4 regions of the Thioalkalivibrio sp. AKL9 genome follow, and region 1 is predicted to be linked to each of the others. Evidence: predicted binding sites of a transcription regulator. Region 1 holds the regulator's gene; each other region holds the start of a gene.

Region 1 (4,211 bases):
GAGGGCGGGCTGCTGGCGATGGTGGGGCCGACCGGTGTCGGCAAGACCACCACGCTGGCACGGATCGCGTTGCGCCAGATCCGTCGGATGGGACCGGATTCGGTTACGCTGGTGACCCTGGACAGCCAGCGCATCGGTGCCACACGGCAGCTGCAAGCCTTTGCGCAGATGGCGGGGATCTCGGTGCGCGTGCTGCAGAATGCGCGCGAGCTGCGCGATCTGGCGCGGCGCGTGGACGATGGCCACCTGATCCTGGTGGATACCGCCGGGCAGGCGCCGCGCGCGGTGGAGGAGGAGTCGCTGTTCGCGCATCTGCCGCCGGATATTCGTGCCGAGAGCTGGTTGGTTGTGTCGGCCACGACCCAGGGCAGTACCTTGCGGCGGGTGCTGGACGCGTTTCGCAAGGCGGATCCCTCGGCGCTAGTGCTGACCAAACTGGACGAGGCAGAACAGCTGGGCGAGGTCCTGTCGGTCCTGCTGGACCAGCACCTGGGGCTTGGGTTCGTAAGCGATGGCCAGCGCATCGCCGAGGATTTTCACCGGGTCGATACGGGGTATCTGACCCGCCTGGCACTGGACGACGATGCCGAGGGTGCGCGGGCGGGTGGCAATGCCCGCGAGACCTGGGCCGCCGAACGGCTGGCCGAAATGGAAGCGCCGCGACGCTCGCGCTCGCCGCTGCGCCCGGCGCAGGGGGCCGAGCCGGCCACACTGGAACTGATTCAGCCGGTTGGAAAGGGGCGTTATGCCACGCACTAACAAGCCGTTGAAGGTCATTGCGGTCGCCTCGGGCAAGGGCGGCGTGGGCAAGACCAACGTGTCGGTCAATCTGGCGGTCGGCCTGGCCCGGTTGGGCCGCGAGGTGATGCTGTTCGATGCGGATCTGGGCCTGGCCAACGTGGACCTGTTGCTCGGGATGCGCCCGGAGCGCACCCTGCACGACCTGGTGACCGGCGCGGTGGACAGCCTGGACGATGTCCTGGTTCAGGGGCCGGACGGGGTGAAGGTGGTCCCGTCGGCCTCCGGTATCGCGGCGATGGCGAATCTCACGCCGGCCGAGCACGCGGGTTTGATCCATGCCTTCAGCGCCTACCGCAAGCCGCTGGATGTCCTGATCGTGGACACTGCTGCAGGCCTGCAGGAGTCGGTGACTTCGTTCTGCCGGGCGGTACAGGAGACCCTTGTGGTGGTCTGCGACGAGCCGGCTTCGATTACCGATGCCTATGCCCTGATCAAGGTGCTGCATCGTGACCACGGGCTGCGGCGTTTCCGCATGGTCACCAACATGGTCAGCGGACGCGAGGGTGCGGAGCGGCTGATGCAGAAACTCAATACCGTCTGTGGCAATTACCTGCCGGAGGTGGTCCTGGATCTGGCCGGCTATATCCCGATGGACGAACATCTGCGCAAGTCCGTGCAGAAAAGGGCACCGGTGGTTCAGCAGTATCCCGGCAGTCCGGCCGGCAAGGCGTTTGCCGAACTGGCACGCACGGTGGACCGTTGGCCGGTTGGTGGGGGTGACCACGGGGGCGTCGGGTTCTTCGTGGAACGAATGCTGCAGAGTGCATGATGACGACGCGTAATCGACTTTCCGGCTACCAGGCGACGTCCACCGCGACCGGTGGACACGAGAAGTTGATTGCCGATCACGTTGAACTGGTGCATCGCATCGCGCACCACCTGATGGCCCGTCTGCCGGCCTCGGTCCAGGTCGATGATCTGATCCAGGCCGGCATGATCGGCCTTCTGGAGGCGGCGCGGCAGTTCGAGGGCGGGCAGGGGGCGACCTTTGCCACCTACGCCGGAATCCGCATCCGCGGTGCGATGATCGACGAATTGCGTCGCAGTGACTGGACGCCGCGTTCGGTGCATCGCAACAGCCGGCGTATTGCCGCCGCGATCCAGAGTGTCGAGGCCCGCGAGGGGCGTGCGGCGCGTGGGAGCGAAGTGGCGGCCGAGCTGGACGTGGCGATCGATGACTATTACGACATGCTCAAGGACCACGCCGGGGCCCATCTGTTTGCGCTGGACGATCTGGGTGGCGGGGATGACGGGGCCGATCGTGTGATCGAGGGGCAGGAAGTCTCTCCGTCGCGTAGCCTTGAGGCTGGCGAGTTTCGCGAGGAGTTGGCCGAGGCCCTTGGGGATCTGCCTGAACGCGAACGCCTGGTGCTGTCGCTGTATTACACCGAAGAACTGAATCTGCGCGAGATCGGGGCTGTTCTGGGCGTGACCGAGTCGCGCGTGAGCCAGATTCGCAGCCAGGCGGTCATCCGGCTGCGCGCGCGCATGGGGTCGTGGCTCGAAGACGGCGCGGCTTTGCAGTTATTCTAAAACTCACCTTACGAATCCCGGAGTGACGTGTGGACAAGGGAATGAAAATTCTCATCGTGGACGATTTTTCCACGATGCGGCGCATTATCAAGAACCTCTTGCGCGATCTTGGCTTCAATAATACGCAGGAAGCCGACGACGGCAGCACCGCGCTGCCGATGCTGCAAAATGGTGACTTCGACTTCCTGATTACCGACTGGAACATGCCCAACATGCCGGGCATCGACCTGCTGAAGGCCGTCCGGGCGGATGCCAACCTGAAGTCGATGCCGGTGCTGATGGTGACGGCCGAGGCCAAGCGCGACCAGATCGTGGAGGCTGCGGAGGCAGGTGTGAACGGTTACGTGGTCAAGCCGTTTACCGCCGAAACGCTGAAGGAAAAGATCGACAAGATCTTCGAACGTATTGAAGCACAGGGCTAAGCATCGCCCAGTGATTAATACGGACGACGTCCGTCTCGCTTGCGCGGGTGGACGTGACCCGGCTCCTTCGGCGCCGTACCAGCAAGAGGCTCCTCATGACTGAACAGGAACACCCCCCACGCGACGGCCAGCTCGAGCTGGCCCGGCAACTGGTGCAGACGCTCGAGGCGGGCGACGACGCGGCGGCACGCGCGCTGGTGCAGGATCTAGCGCGTCCATACGACCGCGAGCTCTTCGACGAACTGGGCAAGCTGACGCGCGACCTTCACGAGGCCTTGCAAAGCTTCCGTGGCGACTCGCGTCTGGTAGAGCTGACCCAGGCGGAGATCCCGGATGCGAAGGAACGCCTGAACTACGTGGTCACCATGACCGAGCAGGCCGCGCACGCCACGATGGGCGCCATCGAGTCGAGCCTGCCGATCGCCGAGTCGTTCAGCCAGCAGGCGGCCGACTTGACCGCCAAATGGACGCGCTTTCGCAACCGGCAGCTCTCGGTGGACGAATTCCGCGATTTCGCGCGTGAGCTGGACAGCTTTTTCGGGCAGGCGGGCGAGGACGCCGAGGAATTGCGGCGGCTGCTCTCCGAGGTGTTGATGGCACAAAGTTATCAGGACATTACCGGCCAGGTGATTCGCCGCGTGATCCAGCTGGTGACCGACCTCGAAGAGAACCTCGTTACCCTGATTCGGCTCTCCAGCGGGCGCATGGAGCAGGTCGAAGCGGCCGAAGCGTCCCTGGAGCGTGGCGAAGAAGACCGCGAGGCGGACCGCAAGGGCCACGGCCCCAGTGTGCCCAAGACTCAAGATTCCAGCGCAGATGTCGTTCAAGGACAGGACGAGGTGGACGATCTGCTATCAAGCCTGGGCTTCTAGCAGTGCCCCCCATACGACTGGCGCCACGGGACCGGAGAGACTGAATGGCCATCGACCCCAATGACGAAATCCTTCAGGACTTCCTGATCGAGGCCGGGGAACTGCTGGAGGGGCTCAACGAGCAACTCATCGACCTGGAACAGAATCCGGACGATCGGGATCTGTTGAATGCGGTCTTTCGAAGCTTCCACACCATCAAGGGGGGCGCCGGGTTCTTGAGCCTGGATCCGCTGGTGACGGTGTGTCATCACGCCGAGGACGTCTTCAATCTGCTGCGCAACGGCGAGCGCCGGGCCGATAGCCATCTGATGGACACCATGCTCCGCGTGCTGGACTCCCTGAACGTCATGTTCGGGGATCTGCGCTCCGGCGTGGACCCGACCCCCGCCGATGCCGCGGTGGTCGAGGACCTGCGGCGCATGGCAAAAAACGAAGACGTGGCCGGAGATACCACCACGGCGCCGCCCGCGCCTGAACCGGAGCCCGTCCCCGAGCCACAGGCCTCGGCCCCCGGCGACGCCATGGTGGGCGGCGGGGAGGAGATCACGGACGACGAGTTCGAGGCCCTGCTGGATACGTTGCA
Region 2 (4,211 bases), on a different contig from region 1:
CGGTGTCCCACAGCCAGGCGCCTTCGCCGCGTTCAAAGGCGACGGGCAGGCGCTTGTAGGTGTTCTGCAGGGCGTCGTTCATTGGGTTCTCCGAAACCAAAGAGCCGGCGGAGGACCGCCGGCTCGATGAAAGGCGCAGCCGCATCATGCGGCCAAAGGCGCCTAGTATATAAACCCTTTGGGGTTTACTTCATCTGCTGGGCAGCAAAGTCCCAGTTGACCACGGCCCAGAAGTTCTCGAGGTACTTCGGGCGCGCGTTGCGATAGTCGATGTAGTAGGCGTGTTCCCAGACATCGCAGGTCAGCAGCGGGGTCTTGCCGTCGCGCAGCGGATTGGCGGCGTTGGAGGTGTTGACGATCTCCACCGAGCCGTCATCATTCTGCACCAGCCAGGTCCAGCCGGAGCCGAAGTTGCCGACCGCGGATTCGTTGAACTTCTCCTTGAAGGCGTCGAACGAACCGAAGGCGCTGTTGATGGCATCGGCCAGTTTGCCGGAGGGCTCGCCGCCGGCGTTCGGGGCCATGCAGTTGAAGTAGAAGGTGTGGTTCCAGACCTGGGCGCCGTTGTTGAAGATGCCACCGGCCGGGGCCTTCTTGATGATGTCTTCCAGCGAGGCATTTTCGAACTCGGAACCCGGCAATAGGCCGTTCAGCTTGGTCACGTAGGTCGCGTGGTGCTTGTCGTGATGGTATTCCAGCGTCTCGGCGGAGATGTGCGGTTCCAGCGCGTTCTTGGCGTAGGGCAGATCGGGCAGTTCGTAGGCCATGAAAGACTCCTTGTACGGTGTCGTGAGAAACTGAGGCGGCGGCGCACCCGAACCGGGAGCGCTGCTTAACAGGACAACGATAGTCACGTTGCCCGGGCGATGCAATTTCCGATGATGCCGGTTGGTTTTCACCCCGGCGGATTTCCCACAAGACGAGGCGCATGGCGGATACTGACGAGACGGGGCAGGAAGGCGAAGCGGCGGTGGCGAAGGGCTCGACGGTGGACTGGCGGGCCCGGATCGGCCTGATCCTGGGCCCGGCGATCTTCGTGCTGTTCCTGCTGGTGCCGGCGCCGACGGGGTTCGATCCGGCGGCGTGGTGGGTGCTTGGGCTGACGCTGTTCATGGCGACCTGGTGGATCAGCGAGGCGTTGCCGCTGCCGGTCACGGCGCTACTGCCGATCGCGATCCTCCCGGTCCTCGACATCACCTCGATGGAGAACGCGACCGCGCCCTACGCGAACCCGATCATCTTCCTGTTCATGGGCGGCTTTGCGATCGCCTTGGCGGTGCAGCGCTGGGATTTGCACCGGCGCATGGCGCTGGCGATCGTGGCCCGTTCCGGGAATCGTCTGCACGCCCTGGTGGGGGCCTTCATGCTGGCCACGGCCGGGTTGTCCATGTGGGTCAGCAATACCGCGACCGCGGCGCTGATGCTGCCGATCGCCCTGTCGGTGCTGGGCCTGATCGAACGTGGTGCATCGCCACGGGGTCCGGGGGCGACTGCGGAGTCGCGGCGCCCGGCCCTGGCATTGTTGCTGGGGATCGCCTTTGCCGCGAACATCGGGGGCATGGCGACCATCATCGGCTCGCCGCCGAATGCCCTGACCGCGGCCTATCTCGGGGATCGCCACGGGATGGAGATCGGGTTTCTGGAGTGGATGACCCTGGGCCTGCCGCTGGCGGCGATCCTCCTGGCCCTTGCGTGGTGGCTGCTGACGCGCTGGGTGTTCCCGGTGCACCGGGTCGAACTGACCGGCCTGCGCGCCCTGCTGGACGAGCAGCGCGCCACGGTCGGGCGCTGGTCGACCGCAGAGAAGCGGGTGGCGGCGGTGTTCGTGCTGGTCGCGCTCGCCTGGCTGACACGGCCGCTGCTGGAGGGCTGGTTGCCCATCTCGCTGACCGATGCCGGCATTGCGATCCTGGGCGCCGGCTTGTTGTTCCTGATTCCCTCGGGTTCCATGGAACAGCGCAGGTTGTTGGCCTGGGATAACACCCGCGAGCTGCCCTGGGGCGTGCTGCTGCTGGTCGGAGGCGGCCTGAGCCTGGGGGCGGCCATCGAGTCCAGTGGTCTGGCGGAGCTGGCGGCCGATGCCCTGGTGATCGCGCAGACCTGGCCGCTGATCCTGATCATGGCCGGGGTGGTGTTGCTGACCATGACGCTGAGCCACGTAACCAGCAATACGGCCACGGCCGCGACGCTGTTACCCCTGGTCACCGCGTTTGCGCTGAGCATGGACGTGCCGGTCCTGATGCTGGCGCTCCCCGTCGCCTTTGCCGCTTCCGTGGCCTTCATGCTGCCAGTGGCGACCCCGCCGAATGCCATCGTGTTCGCCAGCAACCGCCTGCAGGTGCTGGACATGGTGCGGGGCGGGGCACTGCTTTCCGTGGTGGCGCTGGTGCTGATCAGCCTGGCGGTCTACGTCTTCGCCGAGGCCCTGCTGGTGTAGCCGCGGCGCGGATTCGTTCTGTGAGTGCCGTGTCCCCGACGTTCTTGTGGGGATGAAAAGCCTTCCATGCTCAAGTTCTAGGATTCGCCGCCGCTAGGGAGGACGAACGGCCCATTATTTTGCGAGCTGGCGCTGACCGGCAGACCGAAGGACGCACCGACATGTTCAACAATATTCGAATTGGCGTACGGCTCATGGTGGGCATCATCGGCGTGGTGGTCCTTGCCGTGGTGCTGACCCTGGTCGTGGTGATGAATGCCCTGGGTACGATGGCGGACAGGGCGGAGCAGCGGGAGCTGAACGACTTGGCTGGCCAGTTGCTGGATCGGCTGGACCAGGAGTCGGCGCGCGCGACCGCGATGGCGGAGACCGTGGCGCGTATCCCGGATGTGCAGGAGGCCATGGCCAATGGGGATCGCGATCGGTTGGCCGCGATGACGGTGCCGAGTTTCGAGTCCCTGAACGCCGATTACGGCGTGCGCCAGTATCAGTTCCACACGCCGCCGGCGACCTCCTTCCTGCGCGTGCATCGCCCGGATCGTTATGGCGACGACCTGTCCGGTTTTCGCCAGACGGTCGTCGACACCAACGACCGCCGCGCCCCGATCTCGGGCCTGGAAGAGGGCGTGGCCGGCCTGGGTATCCGCGGCGTGGTCCCCATCGCTCACAACGGAGAGCACGTGGGTTCGGTGGAGTTCGGGCTGTCCTTCGGCGACCCCTTCTTCGAGCAGTTCACCGAGGAGCTGGGTGCACCGGTCGCGCTCTACCTGCGCGATGAGGGTCGGTTCAACCGCTTTGGCGGGACCATCGAAGGCGAAGCGACCTTCAATGCGGCCGAGATGCGCGAAGTGCTCGAGGGCGAGCGCCTGGTGCGCAACGTGACCTACCAGGGCGAGCCGATGGCGGTGATCGCCCGGCCGGTGCGCGATTTCTCCGGCGATGCGGTGGGTGTGCTGGAACTGATGGTGGACCGCAGCGCCTACGTGACCATGACCCGCAACGCCACCGGCACGGTGGTCATGGTCGGCGTGATCGCGGTGGTTCTGGGCGCGCTGCTGGCCTGGTTCCTGACCCGCAGTATCGTGCGCCCGCTGTGCCAGACGGTGGAGCGTCTGGACGACATCGCCAGTGGCGAGGGTGACCTGACGCGCCAGCTGGAGGTGTCCGGCCGGAACGAGCTGGGCGATCTGGCGGTGGTGTTCAACCGCTTTGTCGAGAAGATTCGCGTGTTGATCCAGCAAGTGGCGGCGGGTTCCGATCAGGTCGCTGCCGCGTCCAACGAGCTGTCCGCGACCAGCGAGGAGACCAACGAGCAGGTGCGCCGCCAGAAGGCGGAGACCGACCAGGTCGCCACCGCGATGAACGAGATGACCGCCACCGTGCAGGAAGTCGCCCGCAATGCCGCGGATGCGGCGGCGGCCGCCCAGGCTACGGACCAGGACGCCGTGGCCGGTCAGCAGGTGGTGCAGAAGACGATCACCGCGATCAACGGCCTGTCCAGGCAGGTCGACAATGCGGCCGAGGTGGTCACCCGCCTGTCGCAGGATGCCGAGCAGATCAACAAGGTCCTGGAGGTCATTGGGGACATCGCCGACCAGACCAACCTGCTGGCGCTGAATGCCGCGATCGAGGCGGCCCGCGCTGGCGAGCAGGGCCGCGGCTTCGCCGTGGTGGCCGACGAGGTACGCACCCTGGCCAGCCGGACGCAGGACTCGACGCACGAGATCCAGCAGATGATCGAGCGGGTCCAGAGCGGTACGCGCGAGGCGGTGCA
Region 3 (4,211 bases), on a different contig from region 1:
GCAAAATGAGCAGGAACGCGCCGAAGACGGGGCCTGGCAGCGAGATCATCAGCATGTTGAGCTTGGGAATCAGCGCGATCAGCGCGAGAAAGGCGGCGAAGTAGTAGCCGACCCGGCGGGCGGCCATGCCGGTCAGCTCGATCGAGGAGACGCCAATGCCATAGGTCGTGTTGGGCAGTGTGCCCAGGCTGCCGGCGATCATGTTGCCCAGGCCGTCCGCATACAGCCCGCCGCGCACGCGGTCGTGGTCGATCTTGCGCGGGGTGCGGTAGGAGTTGCGCTGCGCGACCTGGGTATCGCCAATGGACTCCACCGCTCCGACCAGGGTCACGATCGCGAAGGTCAGAAGCAGCGTGAACCAGGTGGGCGAGAACTCGAAATAAAAGCCGGGCCATTCCAGCGGCGGCAGGCCGAACCAGGCGGCCTCGGTGACCTCCGAGAAATCCGTGACGCCGAAGATCATCGCGACCACGATCCCGGAGCCCAGCCCCATGATGGGGGCCCACAGCCGCAGCAGGCGTCCGCCGAAGACCGCCACGAGAATGGTGAACCCGAGTGTGAACAGGGCCACCACCAGTGCCCGCCAGGTCCCCTCGTAGTCTCCTTCACCCTGCATCATGTCGGCTGTGGTGGGGATCACGCCGAGCACCACCAGCATGATCACGACCCCGCTGACCGTGGGCGTGATGATGCGGCGGAATAGCCCGAGATAGCGCGCGAACAGGAACTGTACCGGGGCCGACAGCACTGCAAGGGTGCCGACCAGCGCCATGCCGCCGACCAGGGCGGCCTCGATGCCCACGGCCAGGTAGGCGGTCGAGGTCCCCATGAAGATCAGGTAGCCCGATCCGATCGGGCCGACGCGGCGGACCTGAATCAGTGTGGCAAGCGCGCTGCCGATCAGGGCGGCGAATACGGTCCACTGGGTCGCGGCCAGATCGAGACCGATGGCGCGGGCCAGGATCAGGGGCGCGATGATGATGGTCGGCGCGACCAGCAACAGGCTCTGCAGCGCACTGATGGTGCATTTGACCGGAGGCGGGTGATCGTCCACCTCATAGAGGATCTTCGACTGCGAAGCTTCGGCCACGGTGCCCCTGTGCGCGGTTGGCGAAAGCGCGCAATCATAACAGCCACGTGGTGTCGGGAGCCGGGGGGTGTTGGTTGGGCGTTGCCCGCGAGTCGTAGGGGACCGGCAACCAGACAAAAAAAGACCCGGCGCAATGGCCGGGTCCAAGATCGTTCAGACACCCGTGTGATGGAGGGTTGTGATCTGAACGGCGGGTCACCGGCTGCCGTTGCCACGAGCCGATGATTTCCGCAACTTGTATAAGTGGACAGGCGGTGTGGAAACAGGTTCCTGCCAGCGGCTGAAAGAGTGTGGTGGCTGTCACATTTTCAGATGGGCACGGCGATCCCGCCGAGGTTCATTCATTTTTCGGGTTCTTTGTGGAGGCGTGATGCGCGGTCTTGAACAGATCCCCTGGCTGTATGACGGCCTGATGGCCGGTGCCGATCTTCTGGGGCTGCGCCGCTGGCGACGGCGCCTGGTCGAGGGCGCCGAAGGCCGGGTTCTGGAGGTCGGCTGCGGGACCGGGCGCGATCTGCCGCTGTACGCGGATCCGACGCAAGTGATCGGCATGGATCCGGACCTGGCCGCGCTGCGGAGGGCGCGACGCCGTGCGCCGACGGTCCCGCTGGTGGTGGCGAAGGCCGAGGCGCTGCCATTTGCGGATGGGGTGTTCGATAGCGTGGTCTCCGGCCTGGTTTTCTGCAGCGTCCAGGACCCGCCGCGGGCCCTGGGCGAGGTGCGCCGGGTGCTGGCGGACGGCGGCGCGTTGCGCATGCTGGAGCATGTGCGCCACACCCGCCCGCTGCTGGGACGGGCCCAGGACCGGGTGCAGCCGGCCTGGACCTGCGTCACTGGCGGTTGCCATCCGAATCGCGATACCGAGGCCGCGGTGGAGCAGGCCGGGTTCTGCATCGAACCCGAGGATCGCGTGGCCCGTGGCGTGATGCGGCGCTTTGCCGCGCGGGTCTGCCGAGCGCCCGAAGGTCCTGTCGGCCGCAACGCCGGGAAGACTGACTGAAGGTCGAGGGCCTTGTTCACCACGAAGGGCACGCAGGCGCGAAGAAGGGGAAGCATCGGCGACGAGAGTTCCGGTGCTGATCGTCGTTCGTGCGGTTGTGCGTTGAAAATTCTCCTGCGTGCGAAAAAATCGTGCATGGAGGCTCAAGTCTTGCGGGATGCGGCCGTCACCTGGGGCAGGCCCGTCGTCCTGAGCGCTGGTGGGCCTGTACATTCAGATTCCGGGAGTACCAGGATGGACGCAAGCGCGATTGCCGCAATGGCCACCCAGCAAAGCCAGCAGCAGCTGGCCATGCAGAAAGATGTGGCCCTGCAGAAGAAGGCGATGGAGTCGCAGGAGATGGCCGCTCAGTCGATGCTGGAGGCACTGCCCGACATTGGCGAGATGCAGGCCGCCACACAGGGTCTGCCGGCAAACGTGGGCACCAACATCAACACGACCGCCTGACGCCCCCCAGTCCTTTCGCCCTGCAAGGCCCCGGCGCGTTACTGCCCGGGGCCTTTTCGTTTCCTGATTAGCAACGAGCGTCAGCCAGGCTCAAGGCCCGTGCGGGCCCTGGTCTCCAGGCGCCTCCTACATCGTCCTCCCGGAAACCGCGCAGCGGTTATCCGGGATCTCCACGGTATGAGTGACCCGTACGTTGGGGCTAGAACGGCGTGTGGAGATCCCGGCTCTCCGCTGCGCTACGGCCGGGATGACGCGGAAGTATTTTGGTCCCGGGTGTCGGAGCCGCTGTGTCCGGATGCCCCCGTACCCCGCGATCACGCGGTCTTCCATCCAGAGCCGTCGCGCCCTGCGCGGCAGGCCGGGAGCCTGCCCTGCACCGTGCCCTGGGTGCCCTCTGTGGTTACACGCCCCGGTGTTTCCGTCGTCTCTTTGAGTGCTTCGTGGTGAACCCATTCAGGCGGCCGTCCGTTACTGCCGCTGCGCCTCGAACTCGATCATCAGTTCGACCTCGTCGCCAACGATGTCGCGGGTCAGGCCGTAGGTCATGCCGAAATCGGAACGATCAAAGCTGCCACGCATCGACGCCCCCAGCACGTACGGGCGGCCGAACAGGCCACCCAGCGGGAACGGGTAGCGCCCGACCTTGTTGATGGTCACGTCGAGATGGATGGTGCGGGTCTCGCCCAGCAGCTCCAGGCCGCCGCTCAGGCGCCCGGTGTTGTCGCCGGTGGGCTGGTAGCGCGTGGCGGTGAAGCGCATCTCCGGGTATTCCTCGACGTGCAGGAAGTCCTCGTTGCGCAGGTGGTCGTCGCGCTCGGCGTGGTTGGTGAACACGCTGTCGGTCTTGATGACGAAGAAGCCGCCCTCCAGTTCGCCGGAGTCCGGGTCGAAGGTGAACTCGCCCTCGGCCTCCAGGAACATGCCCATGACCTTGGCGTAGCCGGCGTGATCGACCAGGAAACCGACTGCGAAGTGGTCGGGGTCGATGACCCAGCGGTCGGCATCGGCCAGGGCGGCAGCGGGCAGGGCGAAGGTTGCGGTCAGCAGGCAGGTCAGGAGCGTGGAGCGCAGGCGGCTGGAAAAGCGGTCGTTGCGGGCGTCAGTCATGACACACCTCCGGTCGGTGGCGGTACAGCCAGTGGATATCCACGGCAAAGGACAGGCCGAGGGCCAGTAGCCCGGCCAGGGCGATGGTGATGCCGGCGCTGGCGGGCAGGCCGGGGATCAGCACCAGAAGCAGCACCACGGTCTGCAGCACGCAGACGGTCTGGCGGCGGCGGCTGGGTGGCAGCGCCCCGGCCAGCCAGGGCCAGGGGCGGGCGGCCAGCACGAAGGCATAGCGCATCAGCCCGATCAGGATCACCCAGGGGCCGACCGCGGTCATCTGCCAGGCGAGCACGGACAAAGCCAGGATCATCGCTGCGTCCAGTTCCATGTCGAAGCGGGCCCCGAATGCGGTGGCGCTGTCGGTGCGCCGCGCGACGGCCCCGTCGAGCCCGTCCAGCAGCAGGGCCAGGCCCGCCAGCGCAATCACCCAGAGGGCCAGCGATGGGTCACCCGTGGCAGGGGGGACGAATACCAGGGCCCCCAGGGGTGCGGTCAGGGCGGCGCGCAGCAGCGTGACCCGGTTGGCCGGGCCGGGGCCACGCCCGTCCCGGGCCAGTCCGTCCGGGG
Region 4 (4,211 bases), on a different contig from region 1:
CGCTCACCTCCTTAGATAGCCCATATCCGCGATCAACACTGGCGAACATGCCCATGGATCATGTGTCCCCCTTGCTGGTCCAGCCGCGGAAACCTTCCCGGACGGAAAGGCAGCGTGCATACCCGAGGTCCCGCAGGAGCTCTGCGGCACGCAGGCTGCGGCGGCCGCTGTTGCACAGGCACAGCAGGATCTGGTCCTGGGTGACGTGGTGGCGGTTGATCAGGGAGATGAAGTGCTGGAAATCCCGCTCGTCCGGCTCGTCCGCATCCAGCAGTTCCTGTTCCTCCTCGGACAGCTCGCGACCCAGCAACTGCTTCAGGCGGAACAGGGGCACAGGGACGGCACCTTCTACCGCGCCTTCCAGCTCCAGTTCAAAGGGCTGACGGATATCCAGCAACACGGCCAGGCCGATATCGACCAGTTCGCGCGCCGCGTTCACGCTGATCTCCAGCTGCGGCTTGCTCGTTTCGTTCGCCATGCGTTCTCCTTTGATGTTCGCCTCTCTCTGAGGCCGCCTTCCCGGCTCCCGGTTCCCCCGATTGCACCGCCCGATCCACAACCTCGACATTGGACATCAGAAACCCGGTCCGGGCTTCTGTCATGCATGGGGTTTCACGCTCTGTGAAGCGGCCCCACGACATTTCAGACGGCGGGTTCTATGCTCCATGGATACCTGCCGCCTGAAACGGCGCACTGATCAGCGTTAGGGGCAGCATGCCGAACGACCGCGATATCGACCTGAGCCGCCACCACGAACCCCGTGATTTCTCCGACCGCGTCGCACGGGGCTTTACCTCGCTGATGCGATTCTTCGCCGACACCTTCTTTGCCCGGCGCTACGGACACCGCGCCGTGGGCCTGGAGACGGTTGCGGGCGTCCCCGGCATGGTGGGCGCCACGCTGCAGCACCTGCGCTCGCTGCGGCGCATGGAGGATGACCACGGCTGGATCCGCACGCTGATGGACGAGGCCGAGAACGAGCGCATGCACCTGCTCACCTTCATCGAGATCACCTCGCCCAACTGGCTGGAGCGCTTCCTGATCATCCTGGCGCAGGGCTTCTTTTACACGTTGTTCTTTATGATCTACATCATCTCGTCGCGTACGGCGCACCGGATCGTAGGCTACTTCGAAGAGGAAGCGGTCGTCAGCTACACCGAGTACCTGGAGGAAGTGGAGTCCGGCGGGCTCGATAACGTCGCCGCGCCGGCACGCGCAATCCAGTACTGGAACCTTCCGGAAGATGCCCGCCTGTCCGACGTGATCCGCGCGGTACGCGCCGACGAGGCAGGCCACCGGGACGTTAACCACGGCTTCGCCGACCTGCTCGGCAAGAAGGACTGACCCGGGCGCTCTCCCGCGACCTGACGGGGCCGGTTTTCGGGCGCTATCGTGTGGCCGTATGCGAACGACATGGAGACGGCCATGAACGACGAGACAACCGGCGGGACCGAGGGCGCACTCCCCCTGCAGCGGCTGGCAGGATGGGGGCTGCGCGGTATGGCGGTCCTGACGGGCCTGGGCGGGCTACTGACATCGGTGACGCTCTGGACGCTGGCACAGGAAACGCCGCAGGTGCCCTGGCCGGTCGCATCCCTGGTGTTGCTGCAGGCCCTCTTTGCCGTTGCGGTGCTGGCATGGGTCGTGCTCCTGTGGCGAAGGGCCCGCGCACTGGGCGCGCTGGAGACGCGGGACTATCCCGCCATCACCTGCGTTGTCGTCTGCACACGGCTGGTCGGCGAGCTGCTGGCGATTGCCTTCGTGCTGCTCGCGCTGGCGTTGTCGGTCATCTCCCTGACGGCGGTGGAGCCCTTTGCGGGCACCGCGGTGGCCGCGTTCGGCCTTGAAGCCGAGCTGGTGGAACCGGCGAGCTGGGGACTGGCCCTCCTGACGGCGATCCTCTGGCCCCTCGCCGGGTTGTTCGCGGGCGGTTTGGTCCTGTTCGCGGCCTACCTGTTCGCCGATGCCATGACGGCCATGCTGGAGTATGTGCGCGACGTGCGGCGCATCCGCGAGACCCTGTCGTCCGGACCATCCGCGAGATGAAGTAGAACGCGAGACCTTCGCGACCTTCCGAGACCTTCGGGGTCAAACCTTGCCTTTTGCTTGGTCAGCCGACCCCGCAGAAAACGCCGCTAAACCCCCGGAAAGTACGCCGCCAACCGCGCAGGCCCGACACCTGTTCGAACCGGCTGGGAGTGGACTGCTAGCGGACGTCGCCACGGGTGATCCATCTCAAGGTTTGGCCGGCCAGGCCGTTTACAGTGGTCATGGCCCGAGGTTGCGGGCTGCTCCCAATACAGGCCTCACAAGGACCGCCCATGAATTTCCGTTCGCTCTCTGTTCGATCCAAGCTGGTCATCACCATCGTGGTACCCGTGGCCGCGCTCCTGCTGTTGGCGGCCCTGGCTGCACGCGGCACAGCCAACATCGAAGAGGGCGTGCAGAACATCTATCACGACCGCGTCGTGCCCCTGCAGCAGCTGAAGACCATCGCCGACAACTATGCGGTGCTGGTCATCGACGCGGTCAACAAGGCGGACGCCGGACGGATGACGGCGGAAGAGGCACTCGCCGACGTCCGTGAGGCACGAGAAGAGATCGCCGAGATCTGGGACGCCTACCTGGCCACCACGCTGACGCCCCGCGAGCAGGAGCTCGCCGATGGCGCCCGTTCTCTTTTCCGCGCGGCCAATCAGGACCTGGATCGCCTGGAGGCCGCGCTGAACGGTATGTCCGGCAATGTCCAGGGCGAACTCGACGCCTTCAACGGCCCGCTGTACGACAGCATCGACCCGATCAGCGACCAGATCACCGAGCTGGTTGACCTGCAGATCGAGGTCGCCGGTGCGGAGGCCGAACGGGTGTCGGAGTTCTACGGCCAGGTGCTGGTACGCACCGGCGGCCTGATGCTGCTGGTGCTGATCGGGGTCGTCATCACCGGGGTGTGGACCTATCGGTCAGTGGCGCTCCCGATCGCGCACATGCGCGAGACGCTGGAGGGAATCGCCGGCAATCATGATTTGTCGCGCCGGGTGAATATCGGCGCGGACGACGAGATCGGCGCGACCGCAACCGCCCTGAACGGCATGCTCGACCAGTTCCAGGACTCCATCCGCGAGCTGCGCACCCTGACCGACCAGATGGCCTCGGCCGCCGAGCAGCTGTCCGCCGTCAGTACCCAGACCAACGGGAACATCGACCAGCAGCGCTCGCAGACCGAACAGGTCTCGACGGCGATGAACGAGATGGCCGCGACGGTGCAGGAGGTCGCGCGCAACGCCTCCGATGCCGCGTCCTCCAGCCAGGAAGCCGATCAGGAGTCCCGCGCGGGTGGCGAAGTGGTGCGCACGGTGGTCAGCGACATCGGACGCCTGTCGGGCGAAGTCGCGACCATCGAGGAATCCGTGCGCAACCTGGACGAGAAGGGGCAGCAGATTGGCTCGGTGCTCGACGTCATTCGCGGCATTGCCGAGCAGACCAACCTCCTGGCCCTGAATGCGGCCATCGAGGCCGCCCGCGCCGGCGAACAGGGACGCGGCTTCGCCGTGGTCGCCGACGAGGTACGTACCCTCGCCTCGCGCACGCAGGACTCCACGGCGGATATCCAGGCGATGATCGAGTCGCTGCAGGCGGGTACCCGCAACGCCGTCACCGCGATGGGCCGCGGCCGCGAAATGGCCGAGGCCACCAGCAACGACGCCGAACGCGCCGGCGAGGCGCTGGAATCCATCGTCCAGGCGGTCGGCCGAATCAGCGACATGACCACACAGATTGCCAGCGCGGCGGAAGAACAAAACGCGGTGGCCGAAGAGATCAACCGGAATATCTACGCCATCAATGACATCACCGGCGATACCGCCAACGGGGCCCGCCAGACGGCCACCGCCAGCCAGGAGGTCGCGGACATCGCCTCGCGCGTACGCGACCTGGCCTCCGCCTACCGCATTGGCTGACCCCCACGCTTATAGGGCACCGTGAGCTCGGCTTCGGGTCCAGGGTTGCGACTTGCCAGGCGGATCGCCACCGCCTTGCAAGAAAGTACCCGAAGAAGCGGATCCGTCAGGAGCAGCCGCGCGATCCGAGCTTGCGATGCGAAAAATGGGGGCTCGTCACAAGGCCCCAGGAACTCCAGCCGCCGAACGCACTCCCAGATTTAAGTTGCCCGCGATGCCTCCACCCGACGAAGGTGGACCCATGCGGGGTGGCCC

The links. The regulator FliA, encoded in region 1, starts transcription of late flagellar genes. The targets are predictions, from matches to a motif close to GCTAAAGTTNNNNNNNNNNCNGCCGATA.
Region 2: the regulator FliA is predicted to act here: its motif matches at 2,506-2,533, upstream of D573_RS0109350 (methyl-accepting chemotaxis protein).
Region 3: the regulator FliA is predicted to act here: its motif matches at 2,232-2,259, upstream of D573_RS0105760 (putative motility protein).
Region 4: the regulator FliA is predicted to act here: its motif matches at 2,234-2,261, upstream of D573_RS0105870 (methyl-accepting chemotaxis protein).

What each region holds. Positions count from the first base shown of each region.
Region 1 covers NZ_KB905104.1:150,466-154,676, reverse strand. Annotated here, with positions in the region: gene flhF (flagellar biosynthesis protein FlhF) at 1-759, shown strand, start outside; gene D573_RS0102885 (MinD/ParA family protein) at 746-1,570, shown strand; gene D573_RS0102880 (RNA polymerase sigma factor FliA) at 1,567-2,334, shown strand; gene cheY (chemotaxis response regulator CheY) at 2,376-2,756, shown strand; gene D573_RS0102870 (protein phosphatase CheZ) at 2,852-3,628, shown strand; gene D573_RS0102865 (chemotaxis protein CheA) at 3,673-4,211, shown strand, end outside.
Region 2 covers NZ_KB905110.1:149,827-154,037, forward strand. Annotated here, with positions in the region: gene D573_RS0109335 (acetylornithine transaminase) at 1-82, opposite strand, end outside; gene D573_RS0109340 (superoxide dismutase) at 186-767, opposite strand; gene D573_RS0109345 (DASS family sodium-coupled anion symporter) at 929-2,437, shown strand; gene D573_RS0109350 (methyl-accepting chemotaxis protein) at 2,599-4,211, shown strand, end outside.
Region 3 covers NZ_KB905106.1:180,838-185,048, reverse strand. Annotated here, with positions in the region: gene D573_RS0105770 (uracil-xanthine permease family protein) at 1-1,090, opposite strand, end outside; gene D573_RS0105765 (class I SAM-dependent methyltransferase) at 1,461-2,090, shown strand; gene D573_RS0105760 (putative motility protein) at 2,325-2,537, shown strand; gene D573_RS0105755 (YceI family protein) at 3,006-3,644, opposite strand; gene D573_RS0105750 (CDP-alcohol phosphatidyltransferase family protein) at 3,637-4,211, opposite strand, start outside.
Region 4 covers NZ_KB905107.1:2,887-7,097, forward strand. Annotated here, with positions in the region: gene D573_RS0105855 (rhodanese-like domain-containing protein) at 59-478, opposite strand; gene D573_RS0105860 (alternative oxidase) at 715-1,344, shown strand; gene D573_RS0105865 (hypothetical protein) at 1,426-2,046, shown strand; gene D573_RS0105870 (methyl-accepting chemotaxis protein) at 2,322-3,956, shown strand.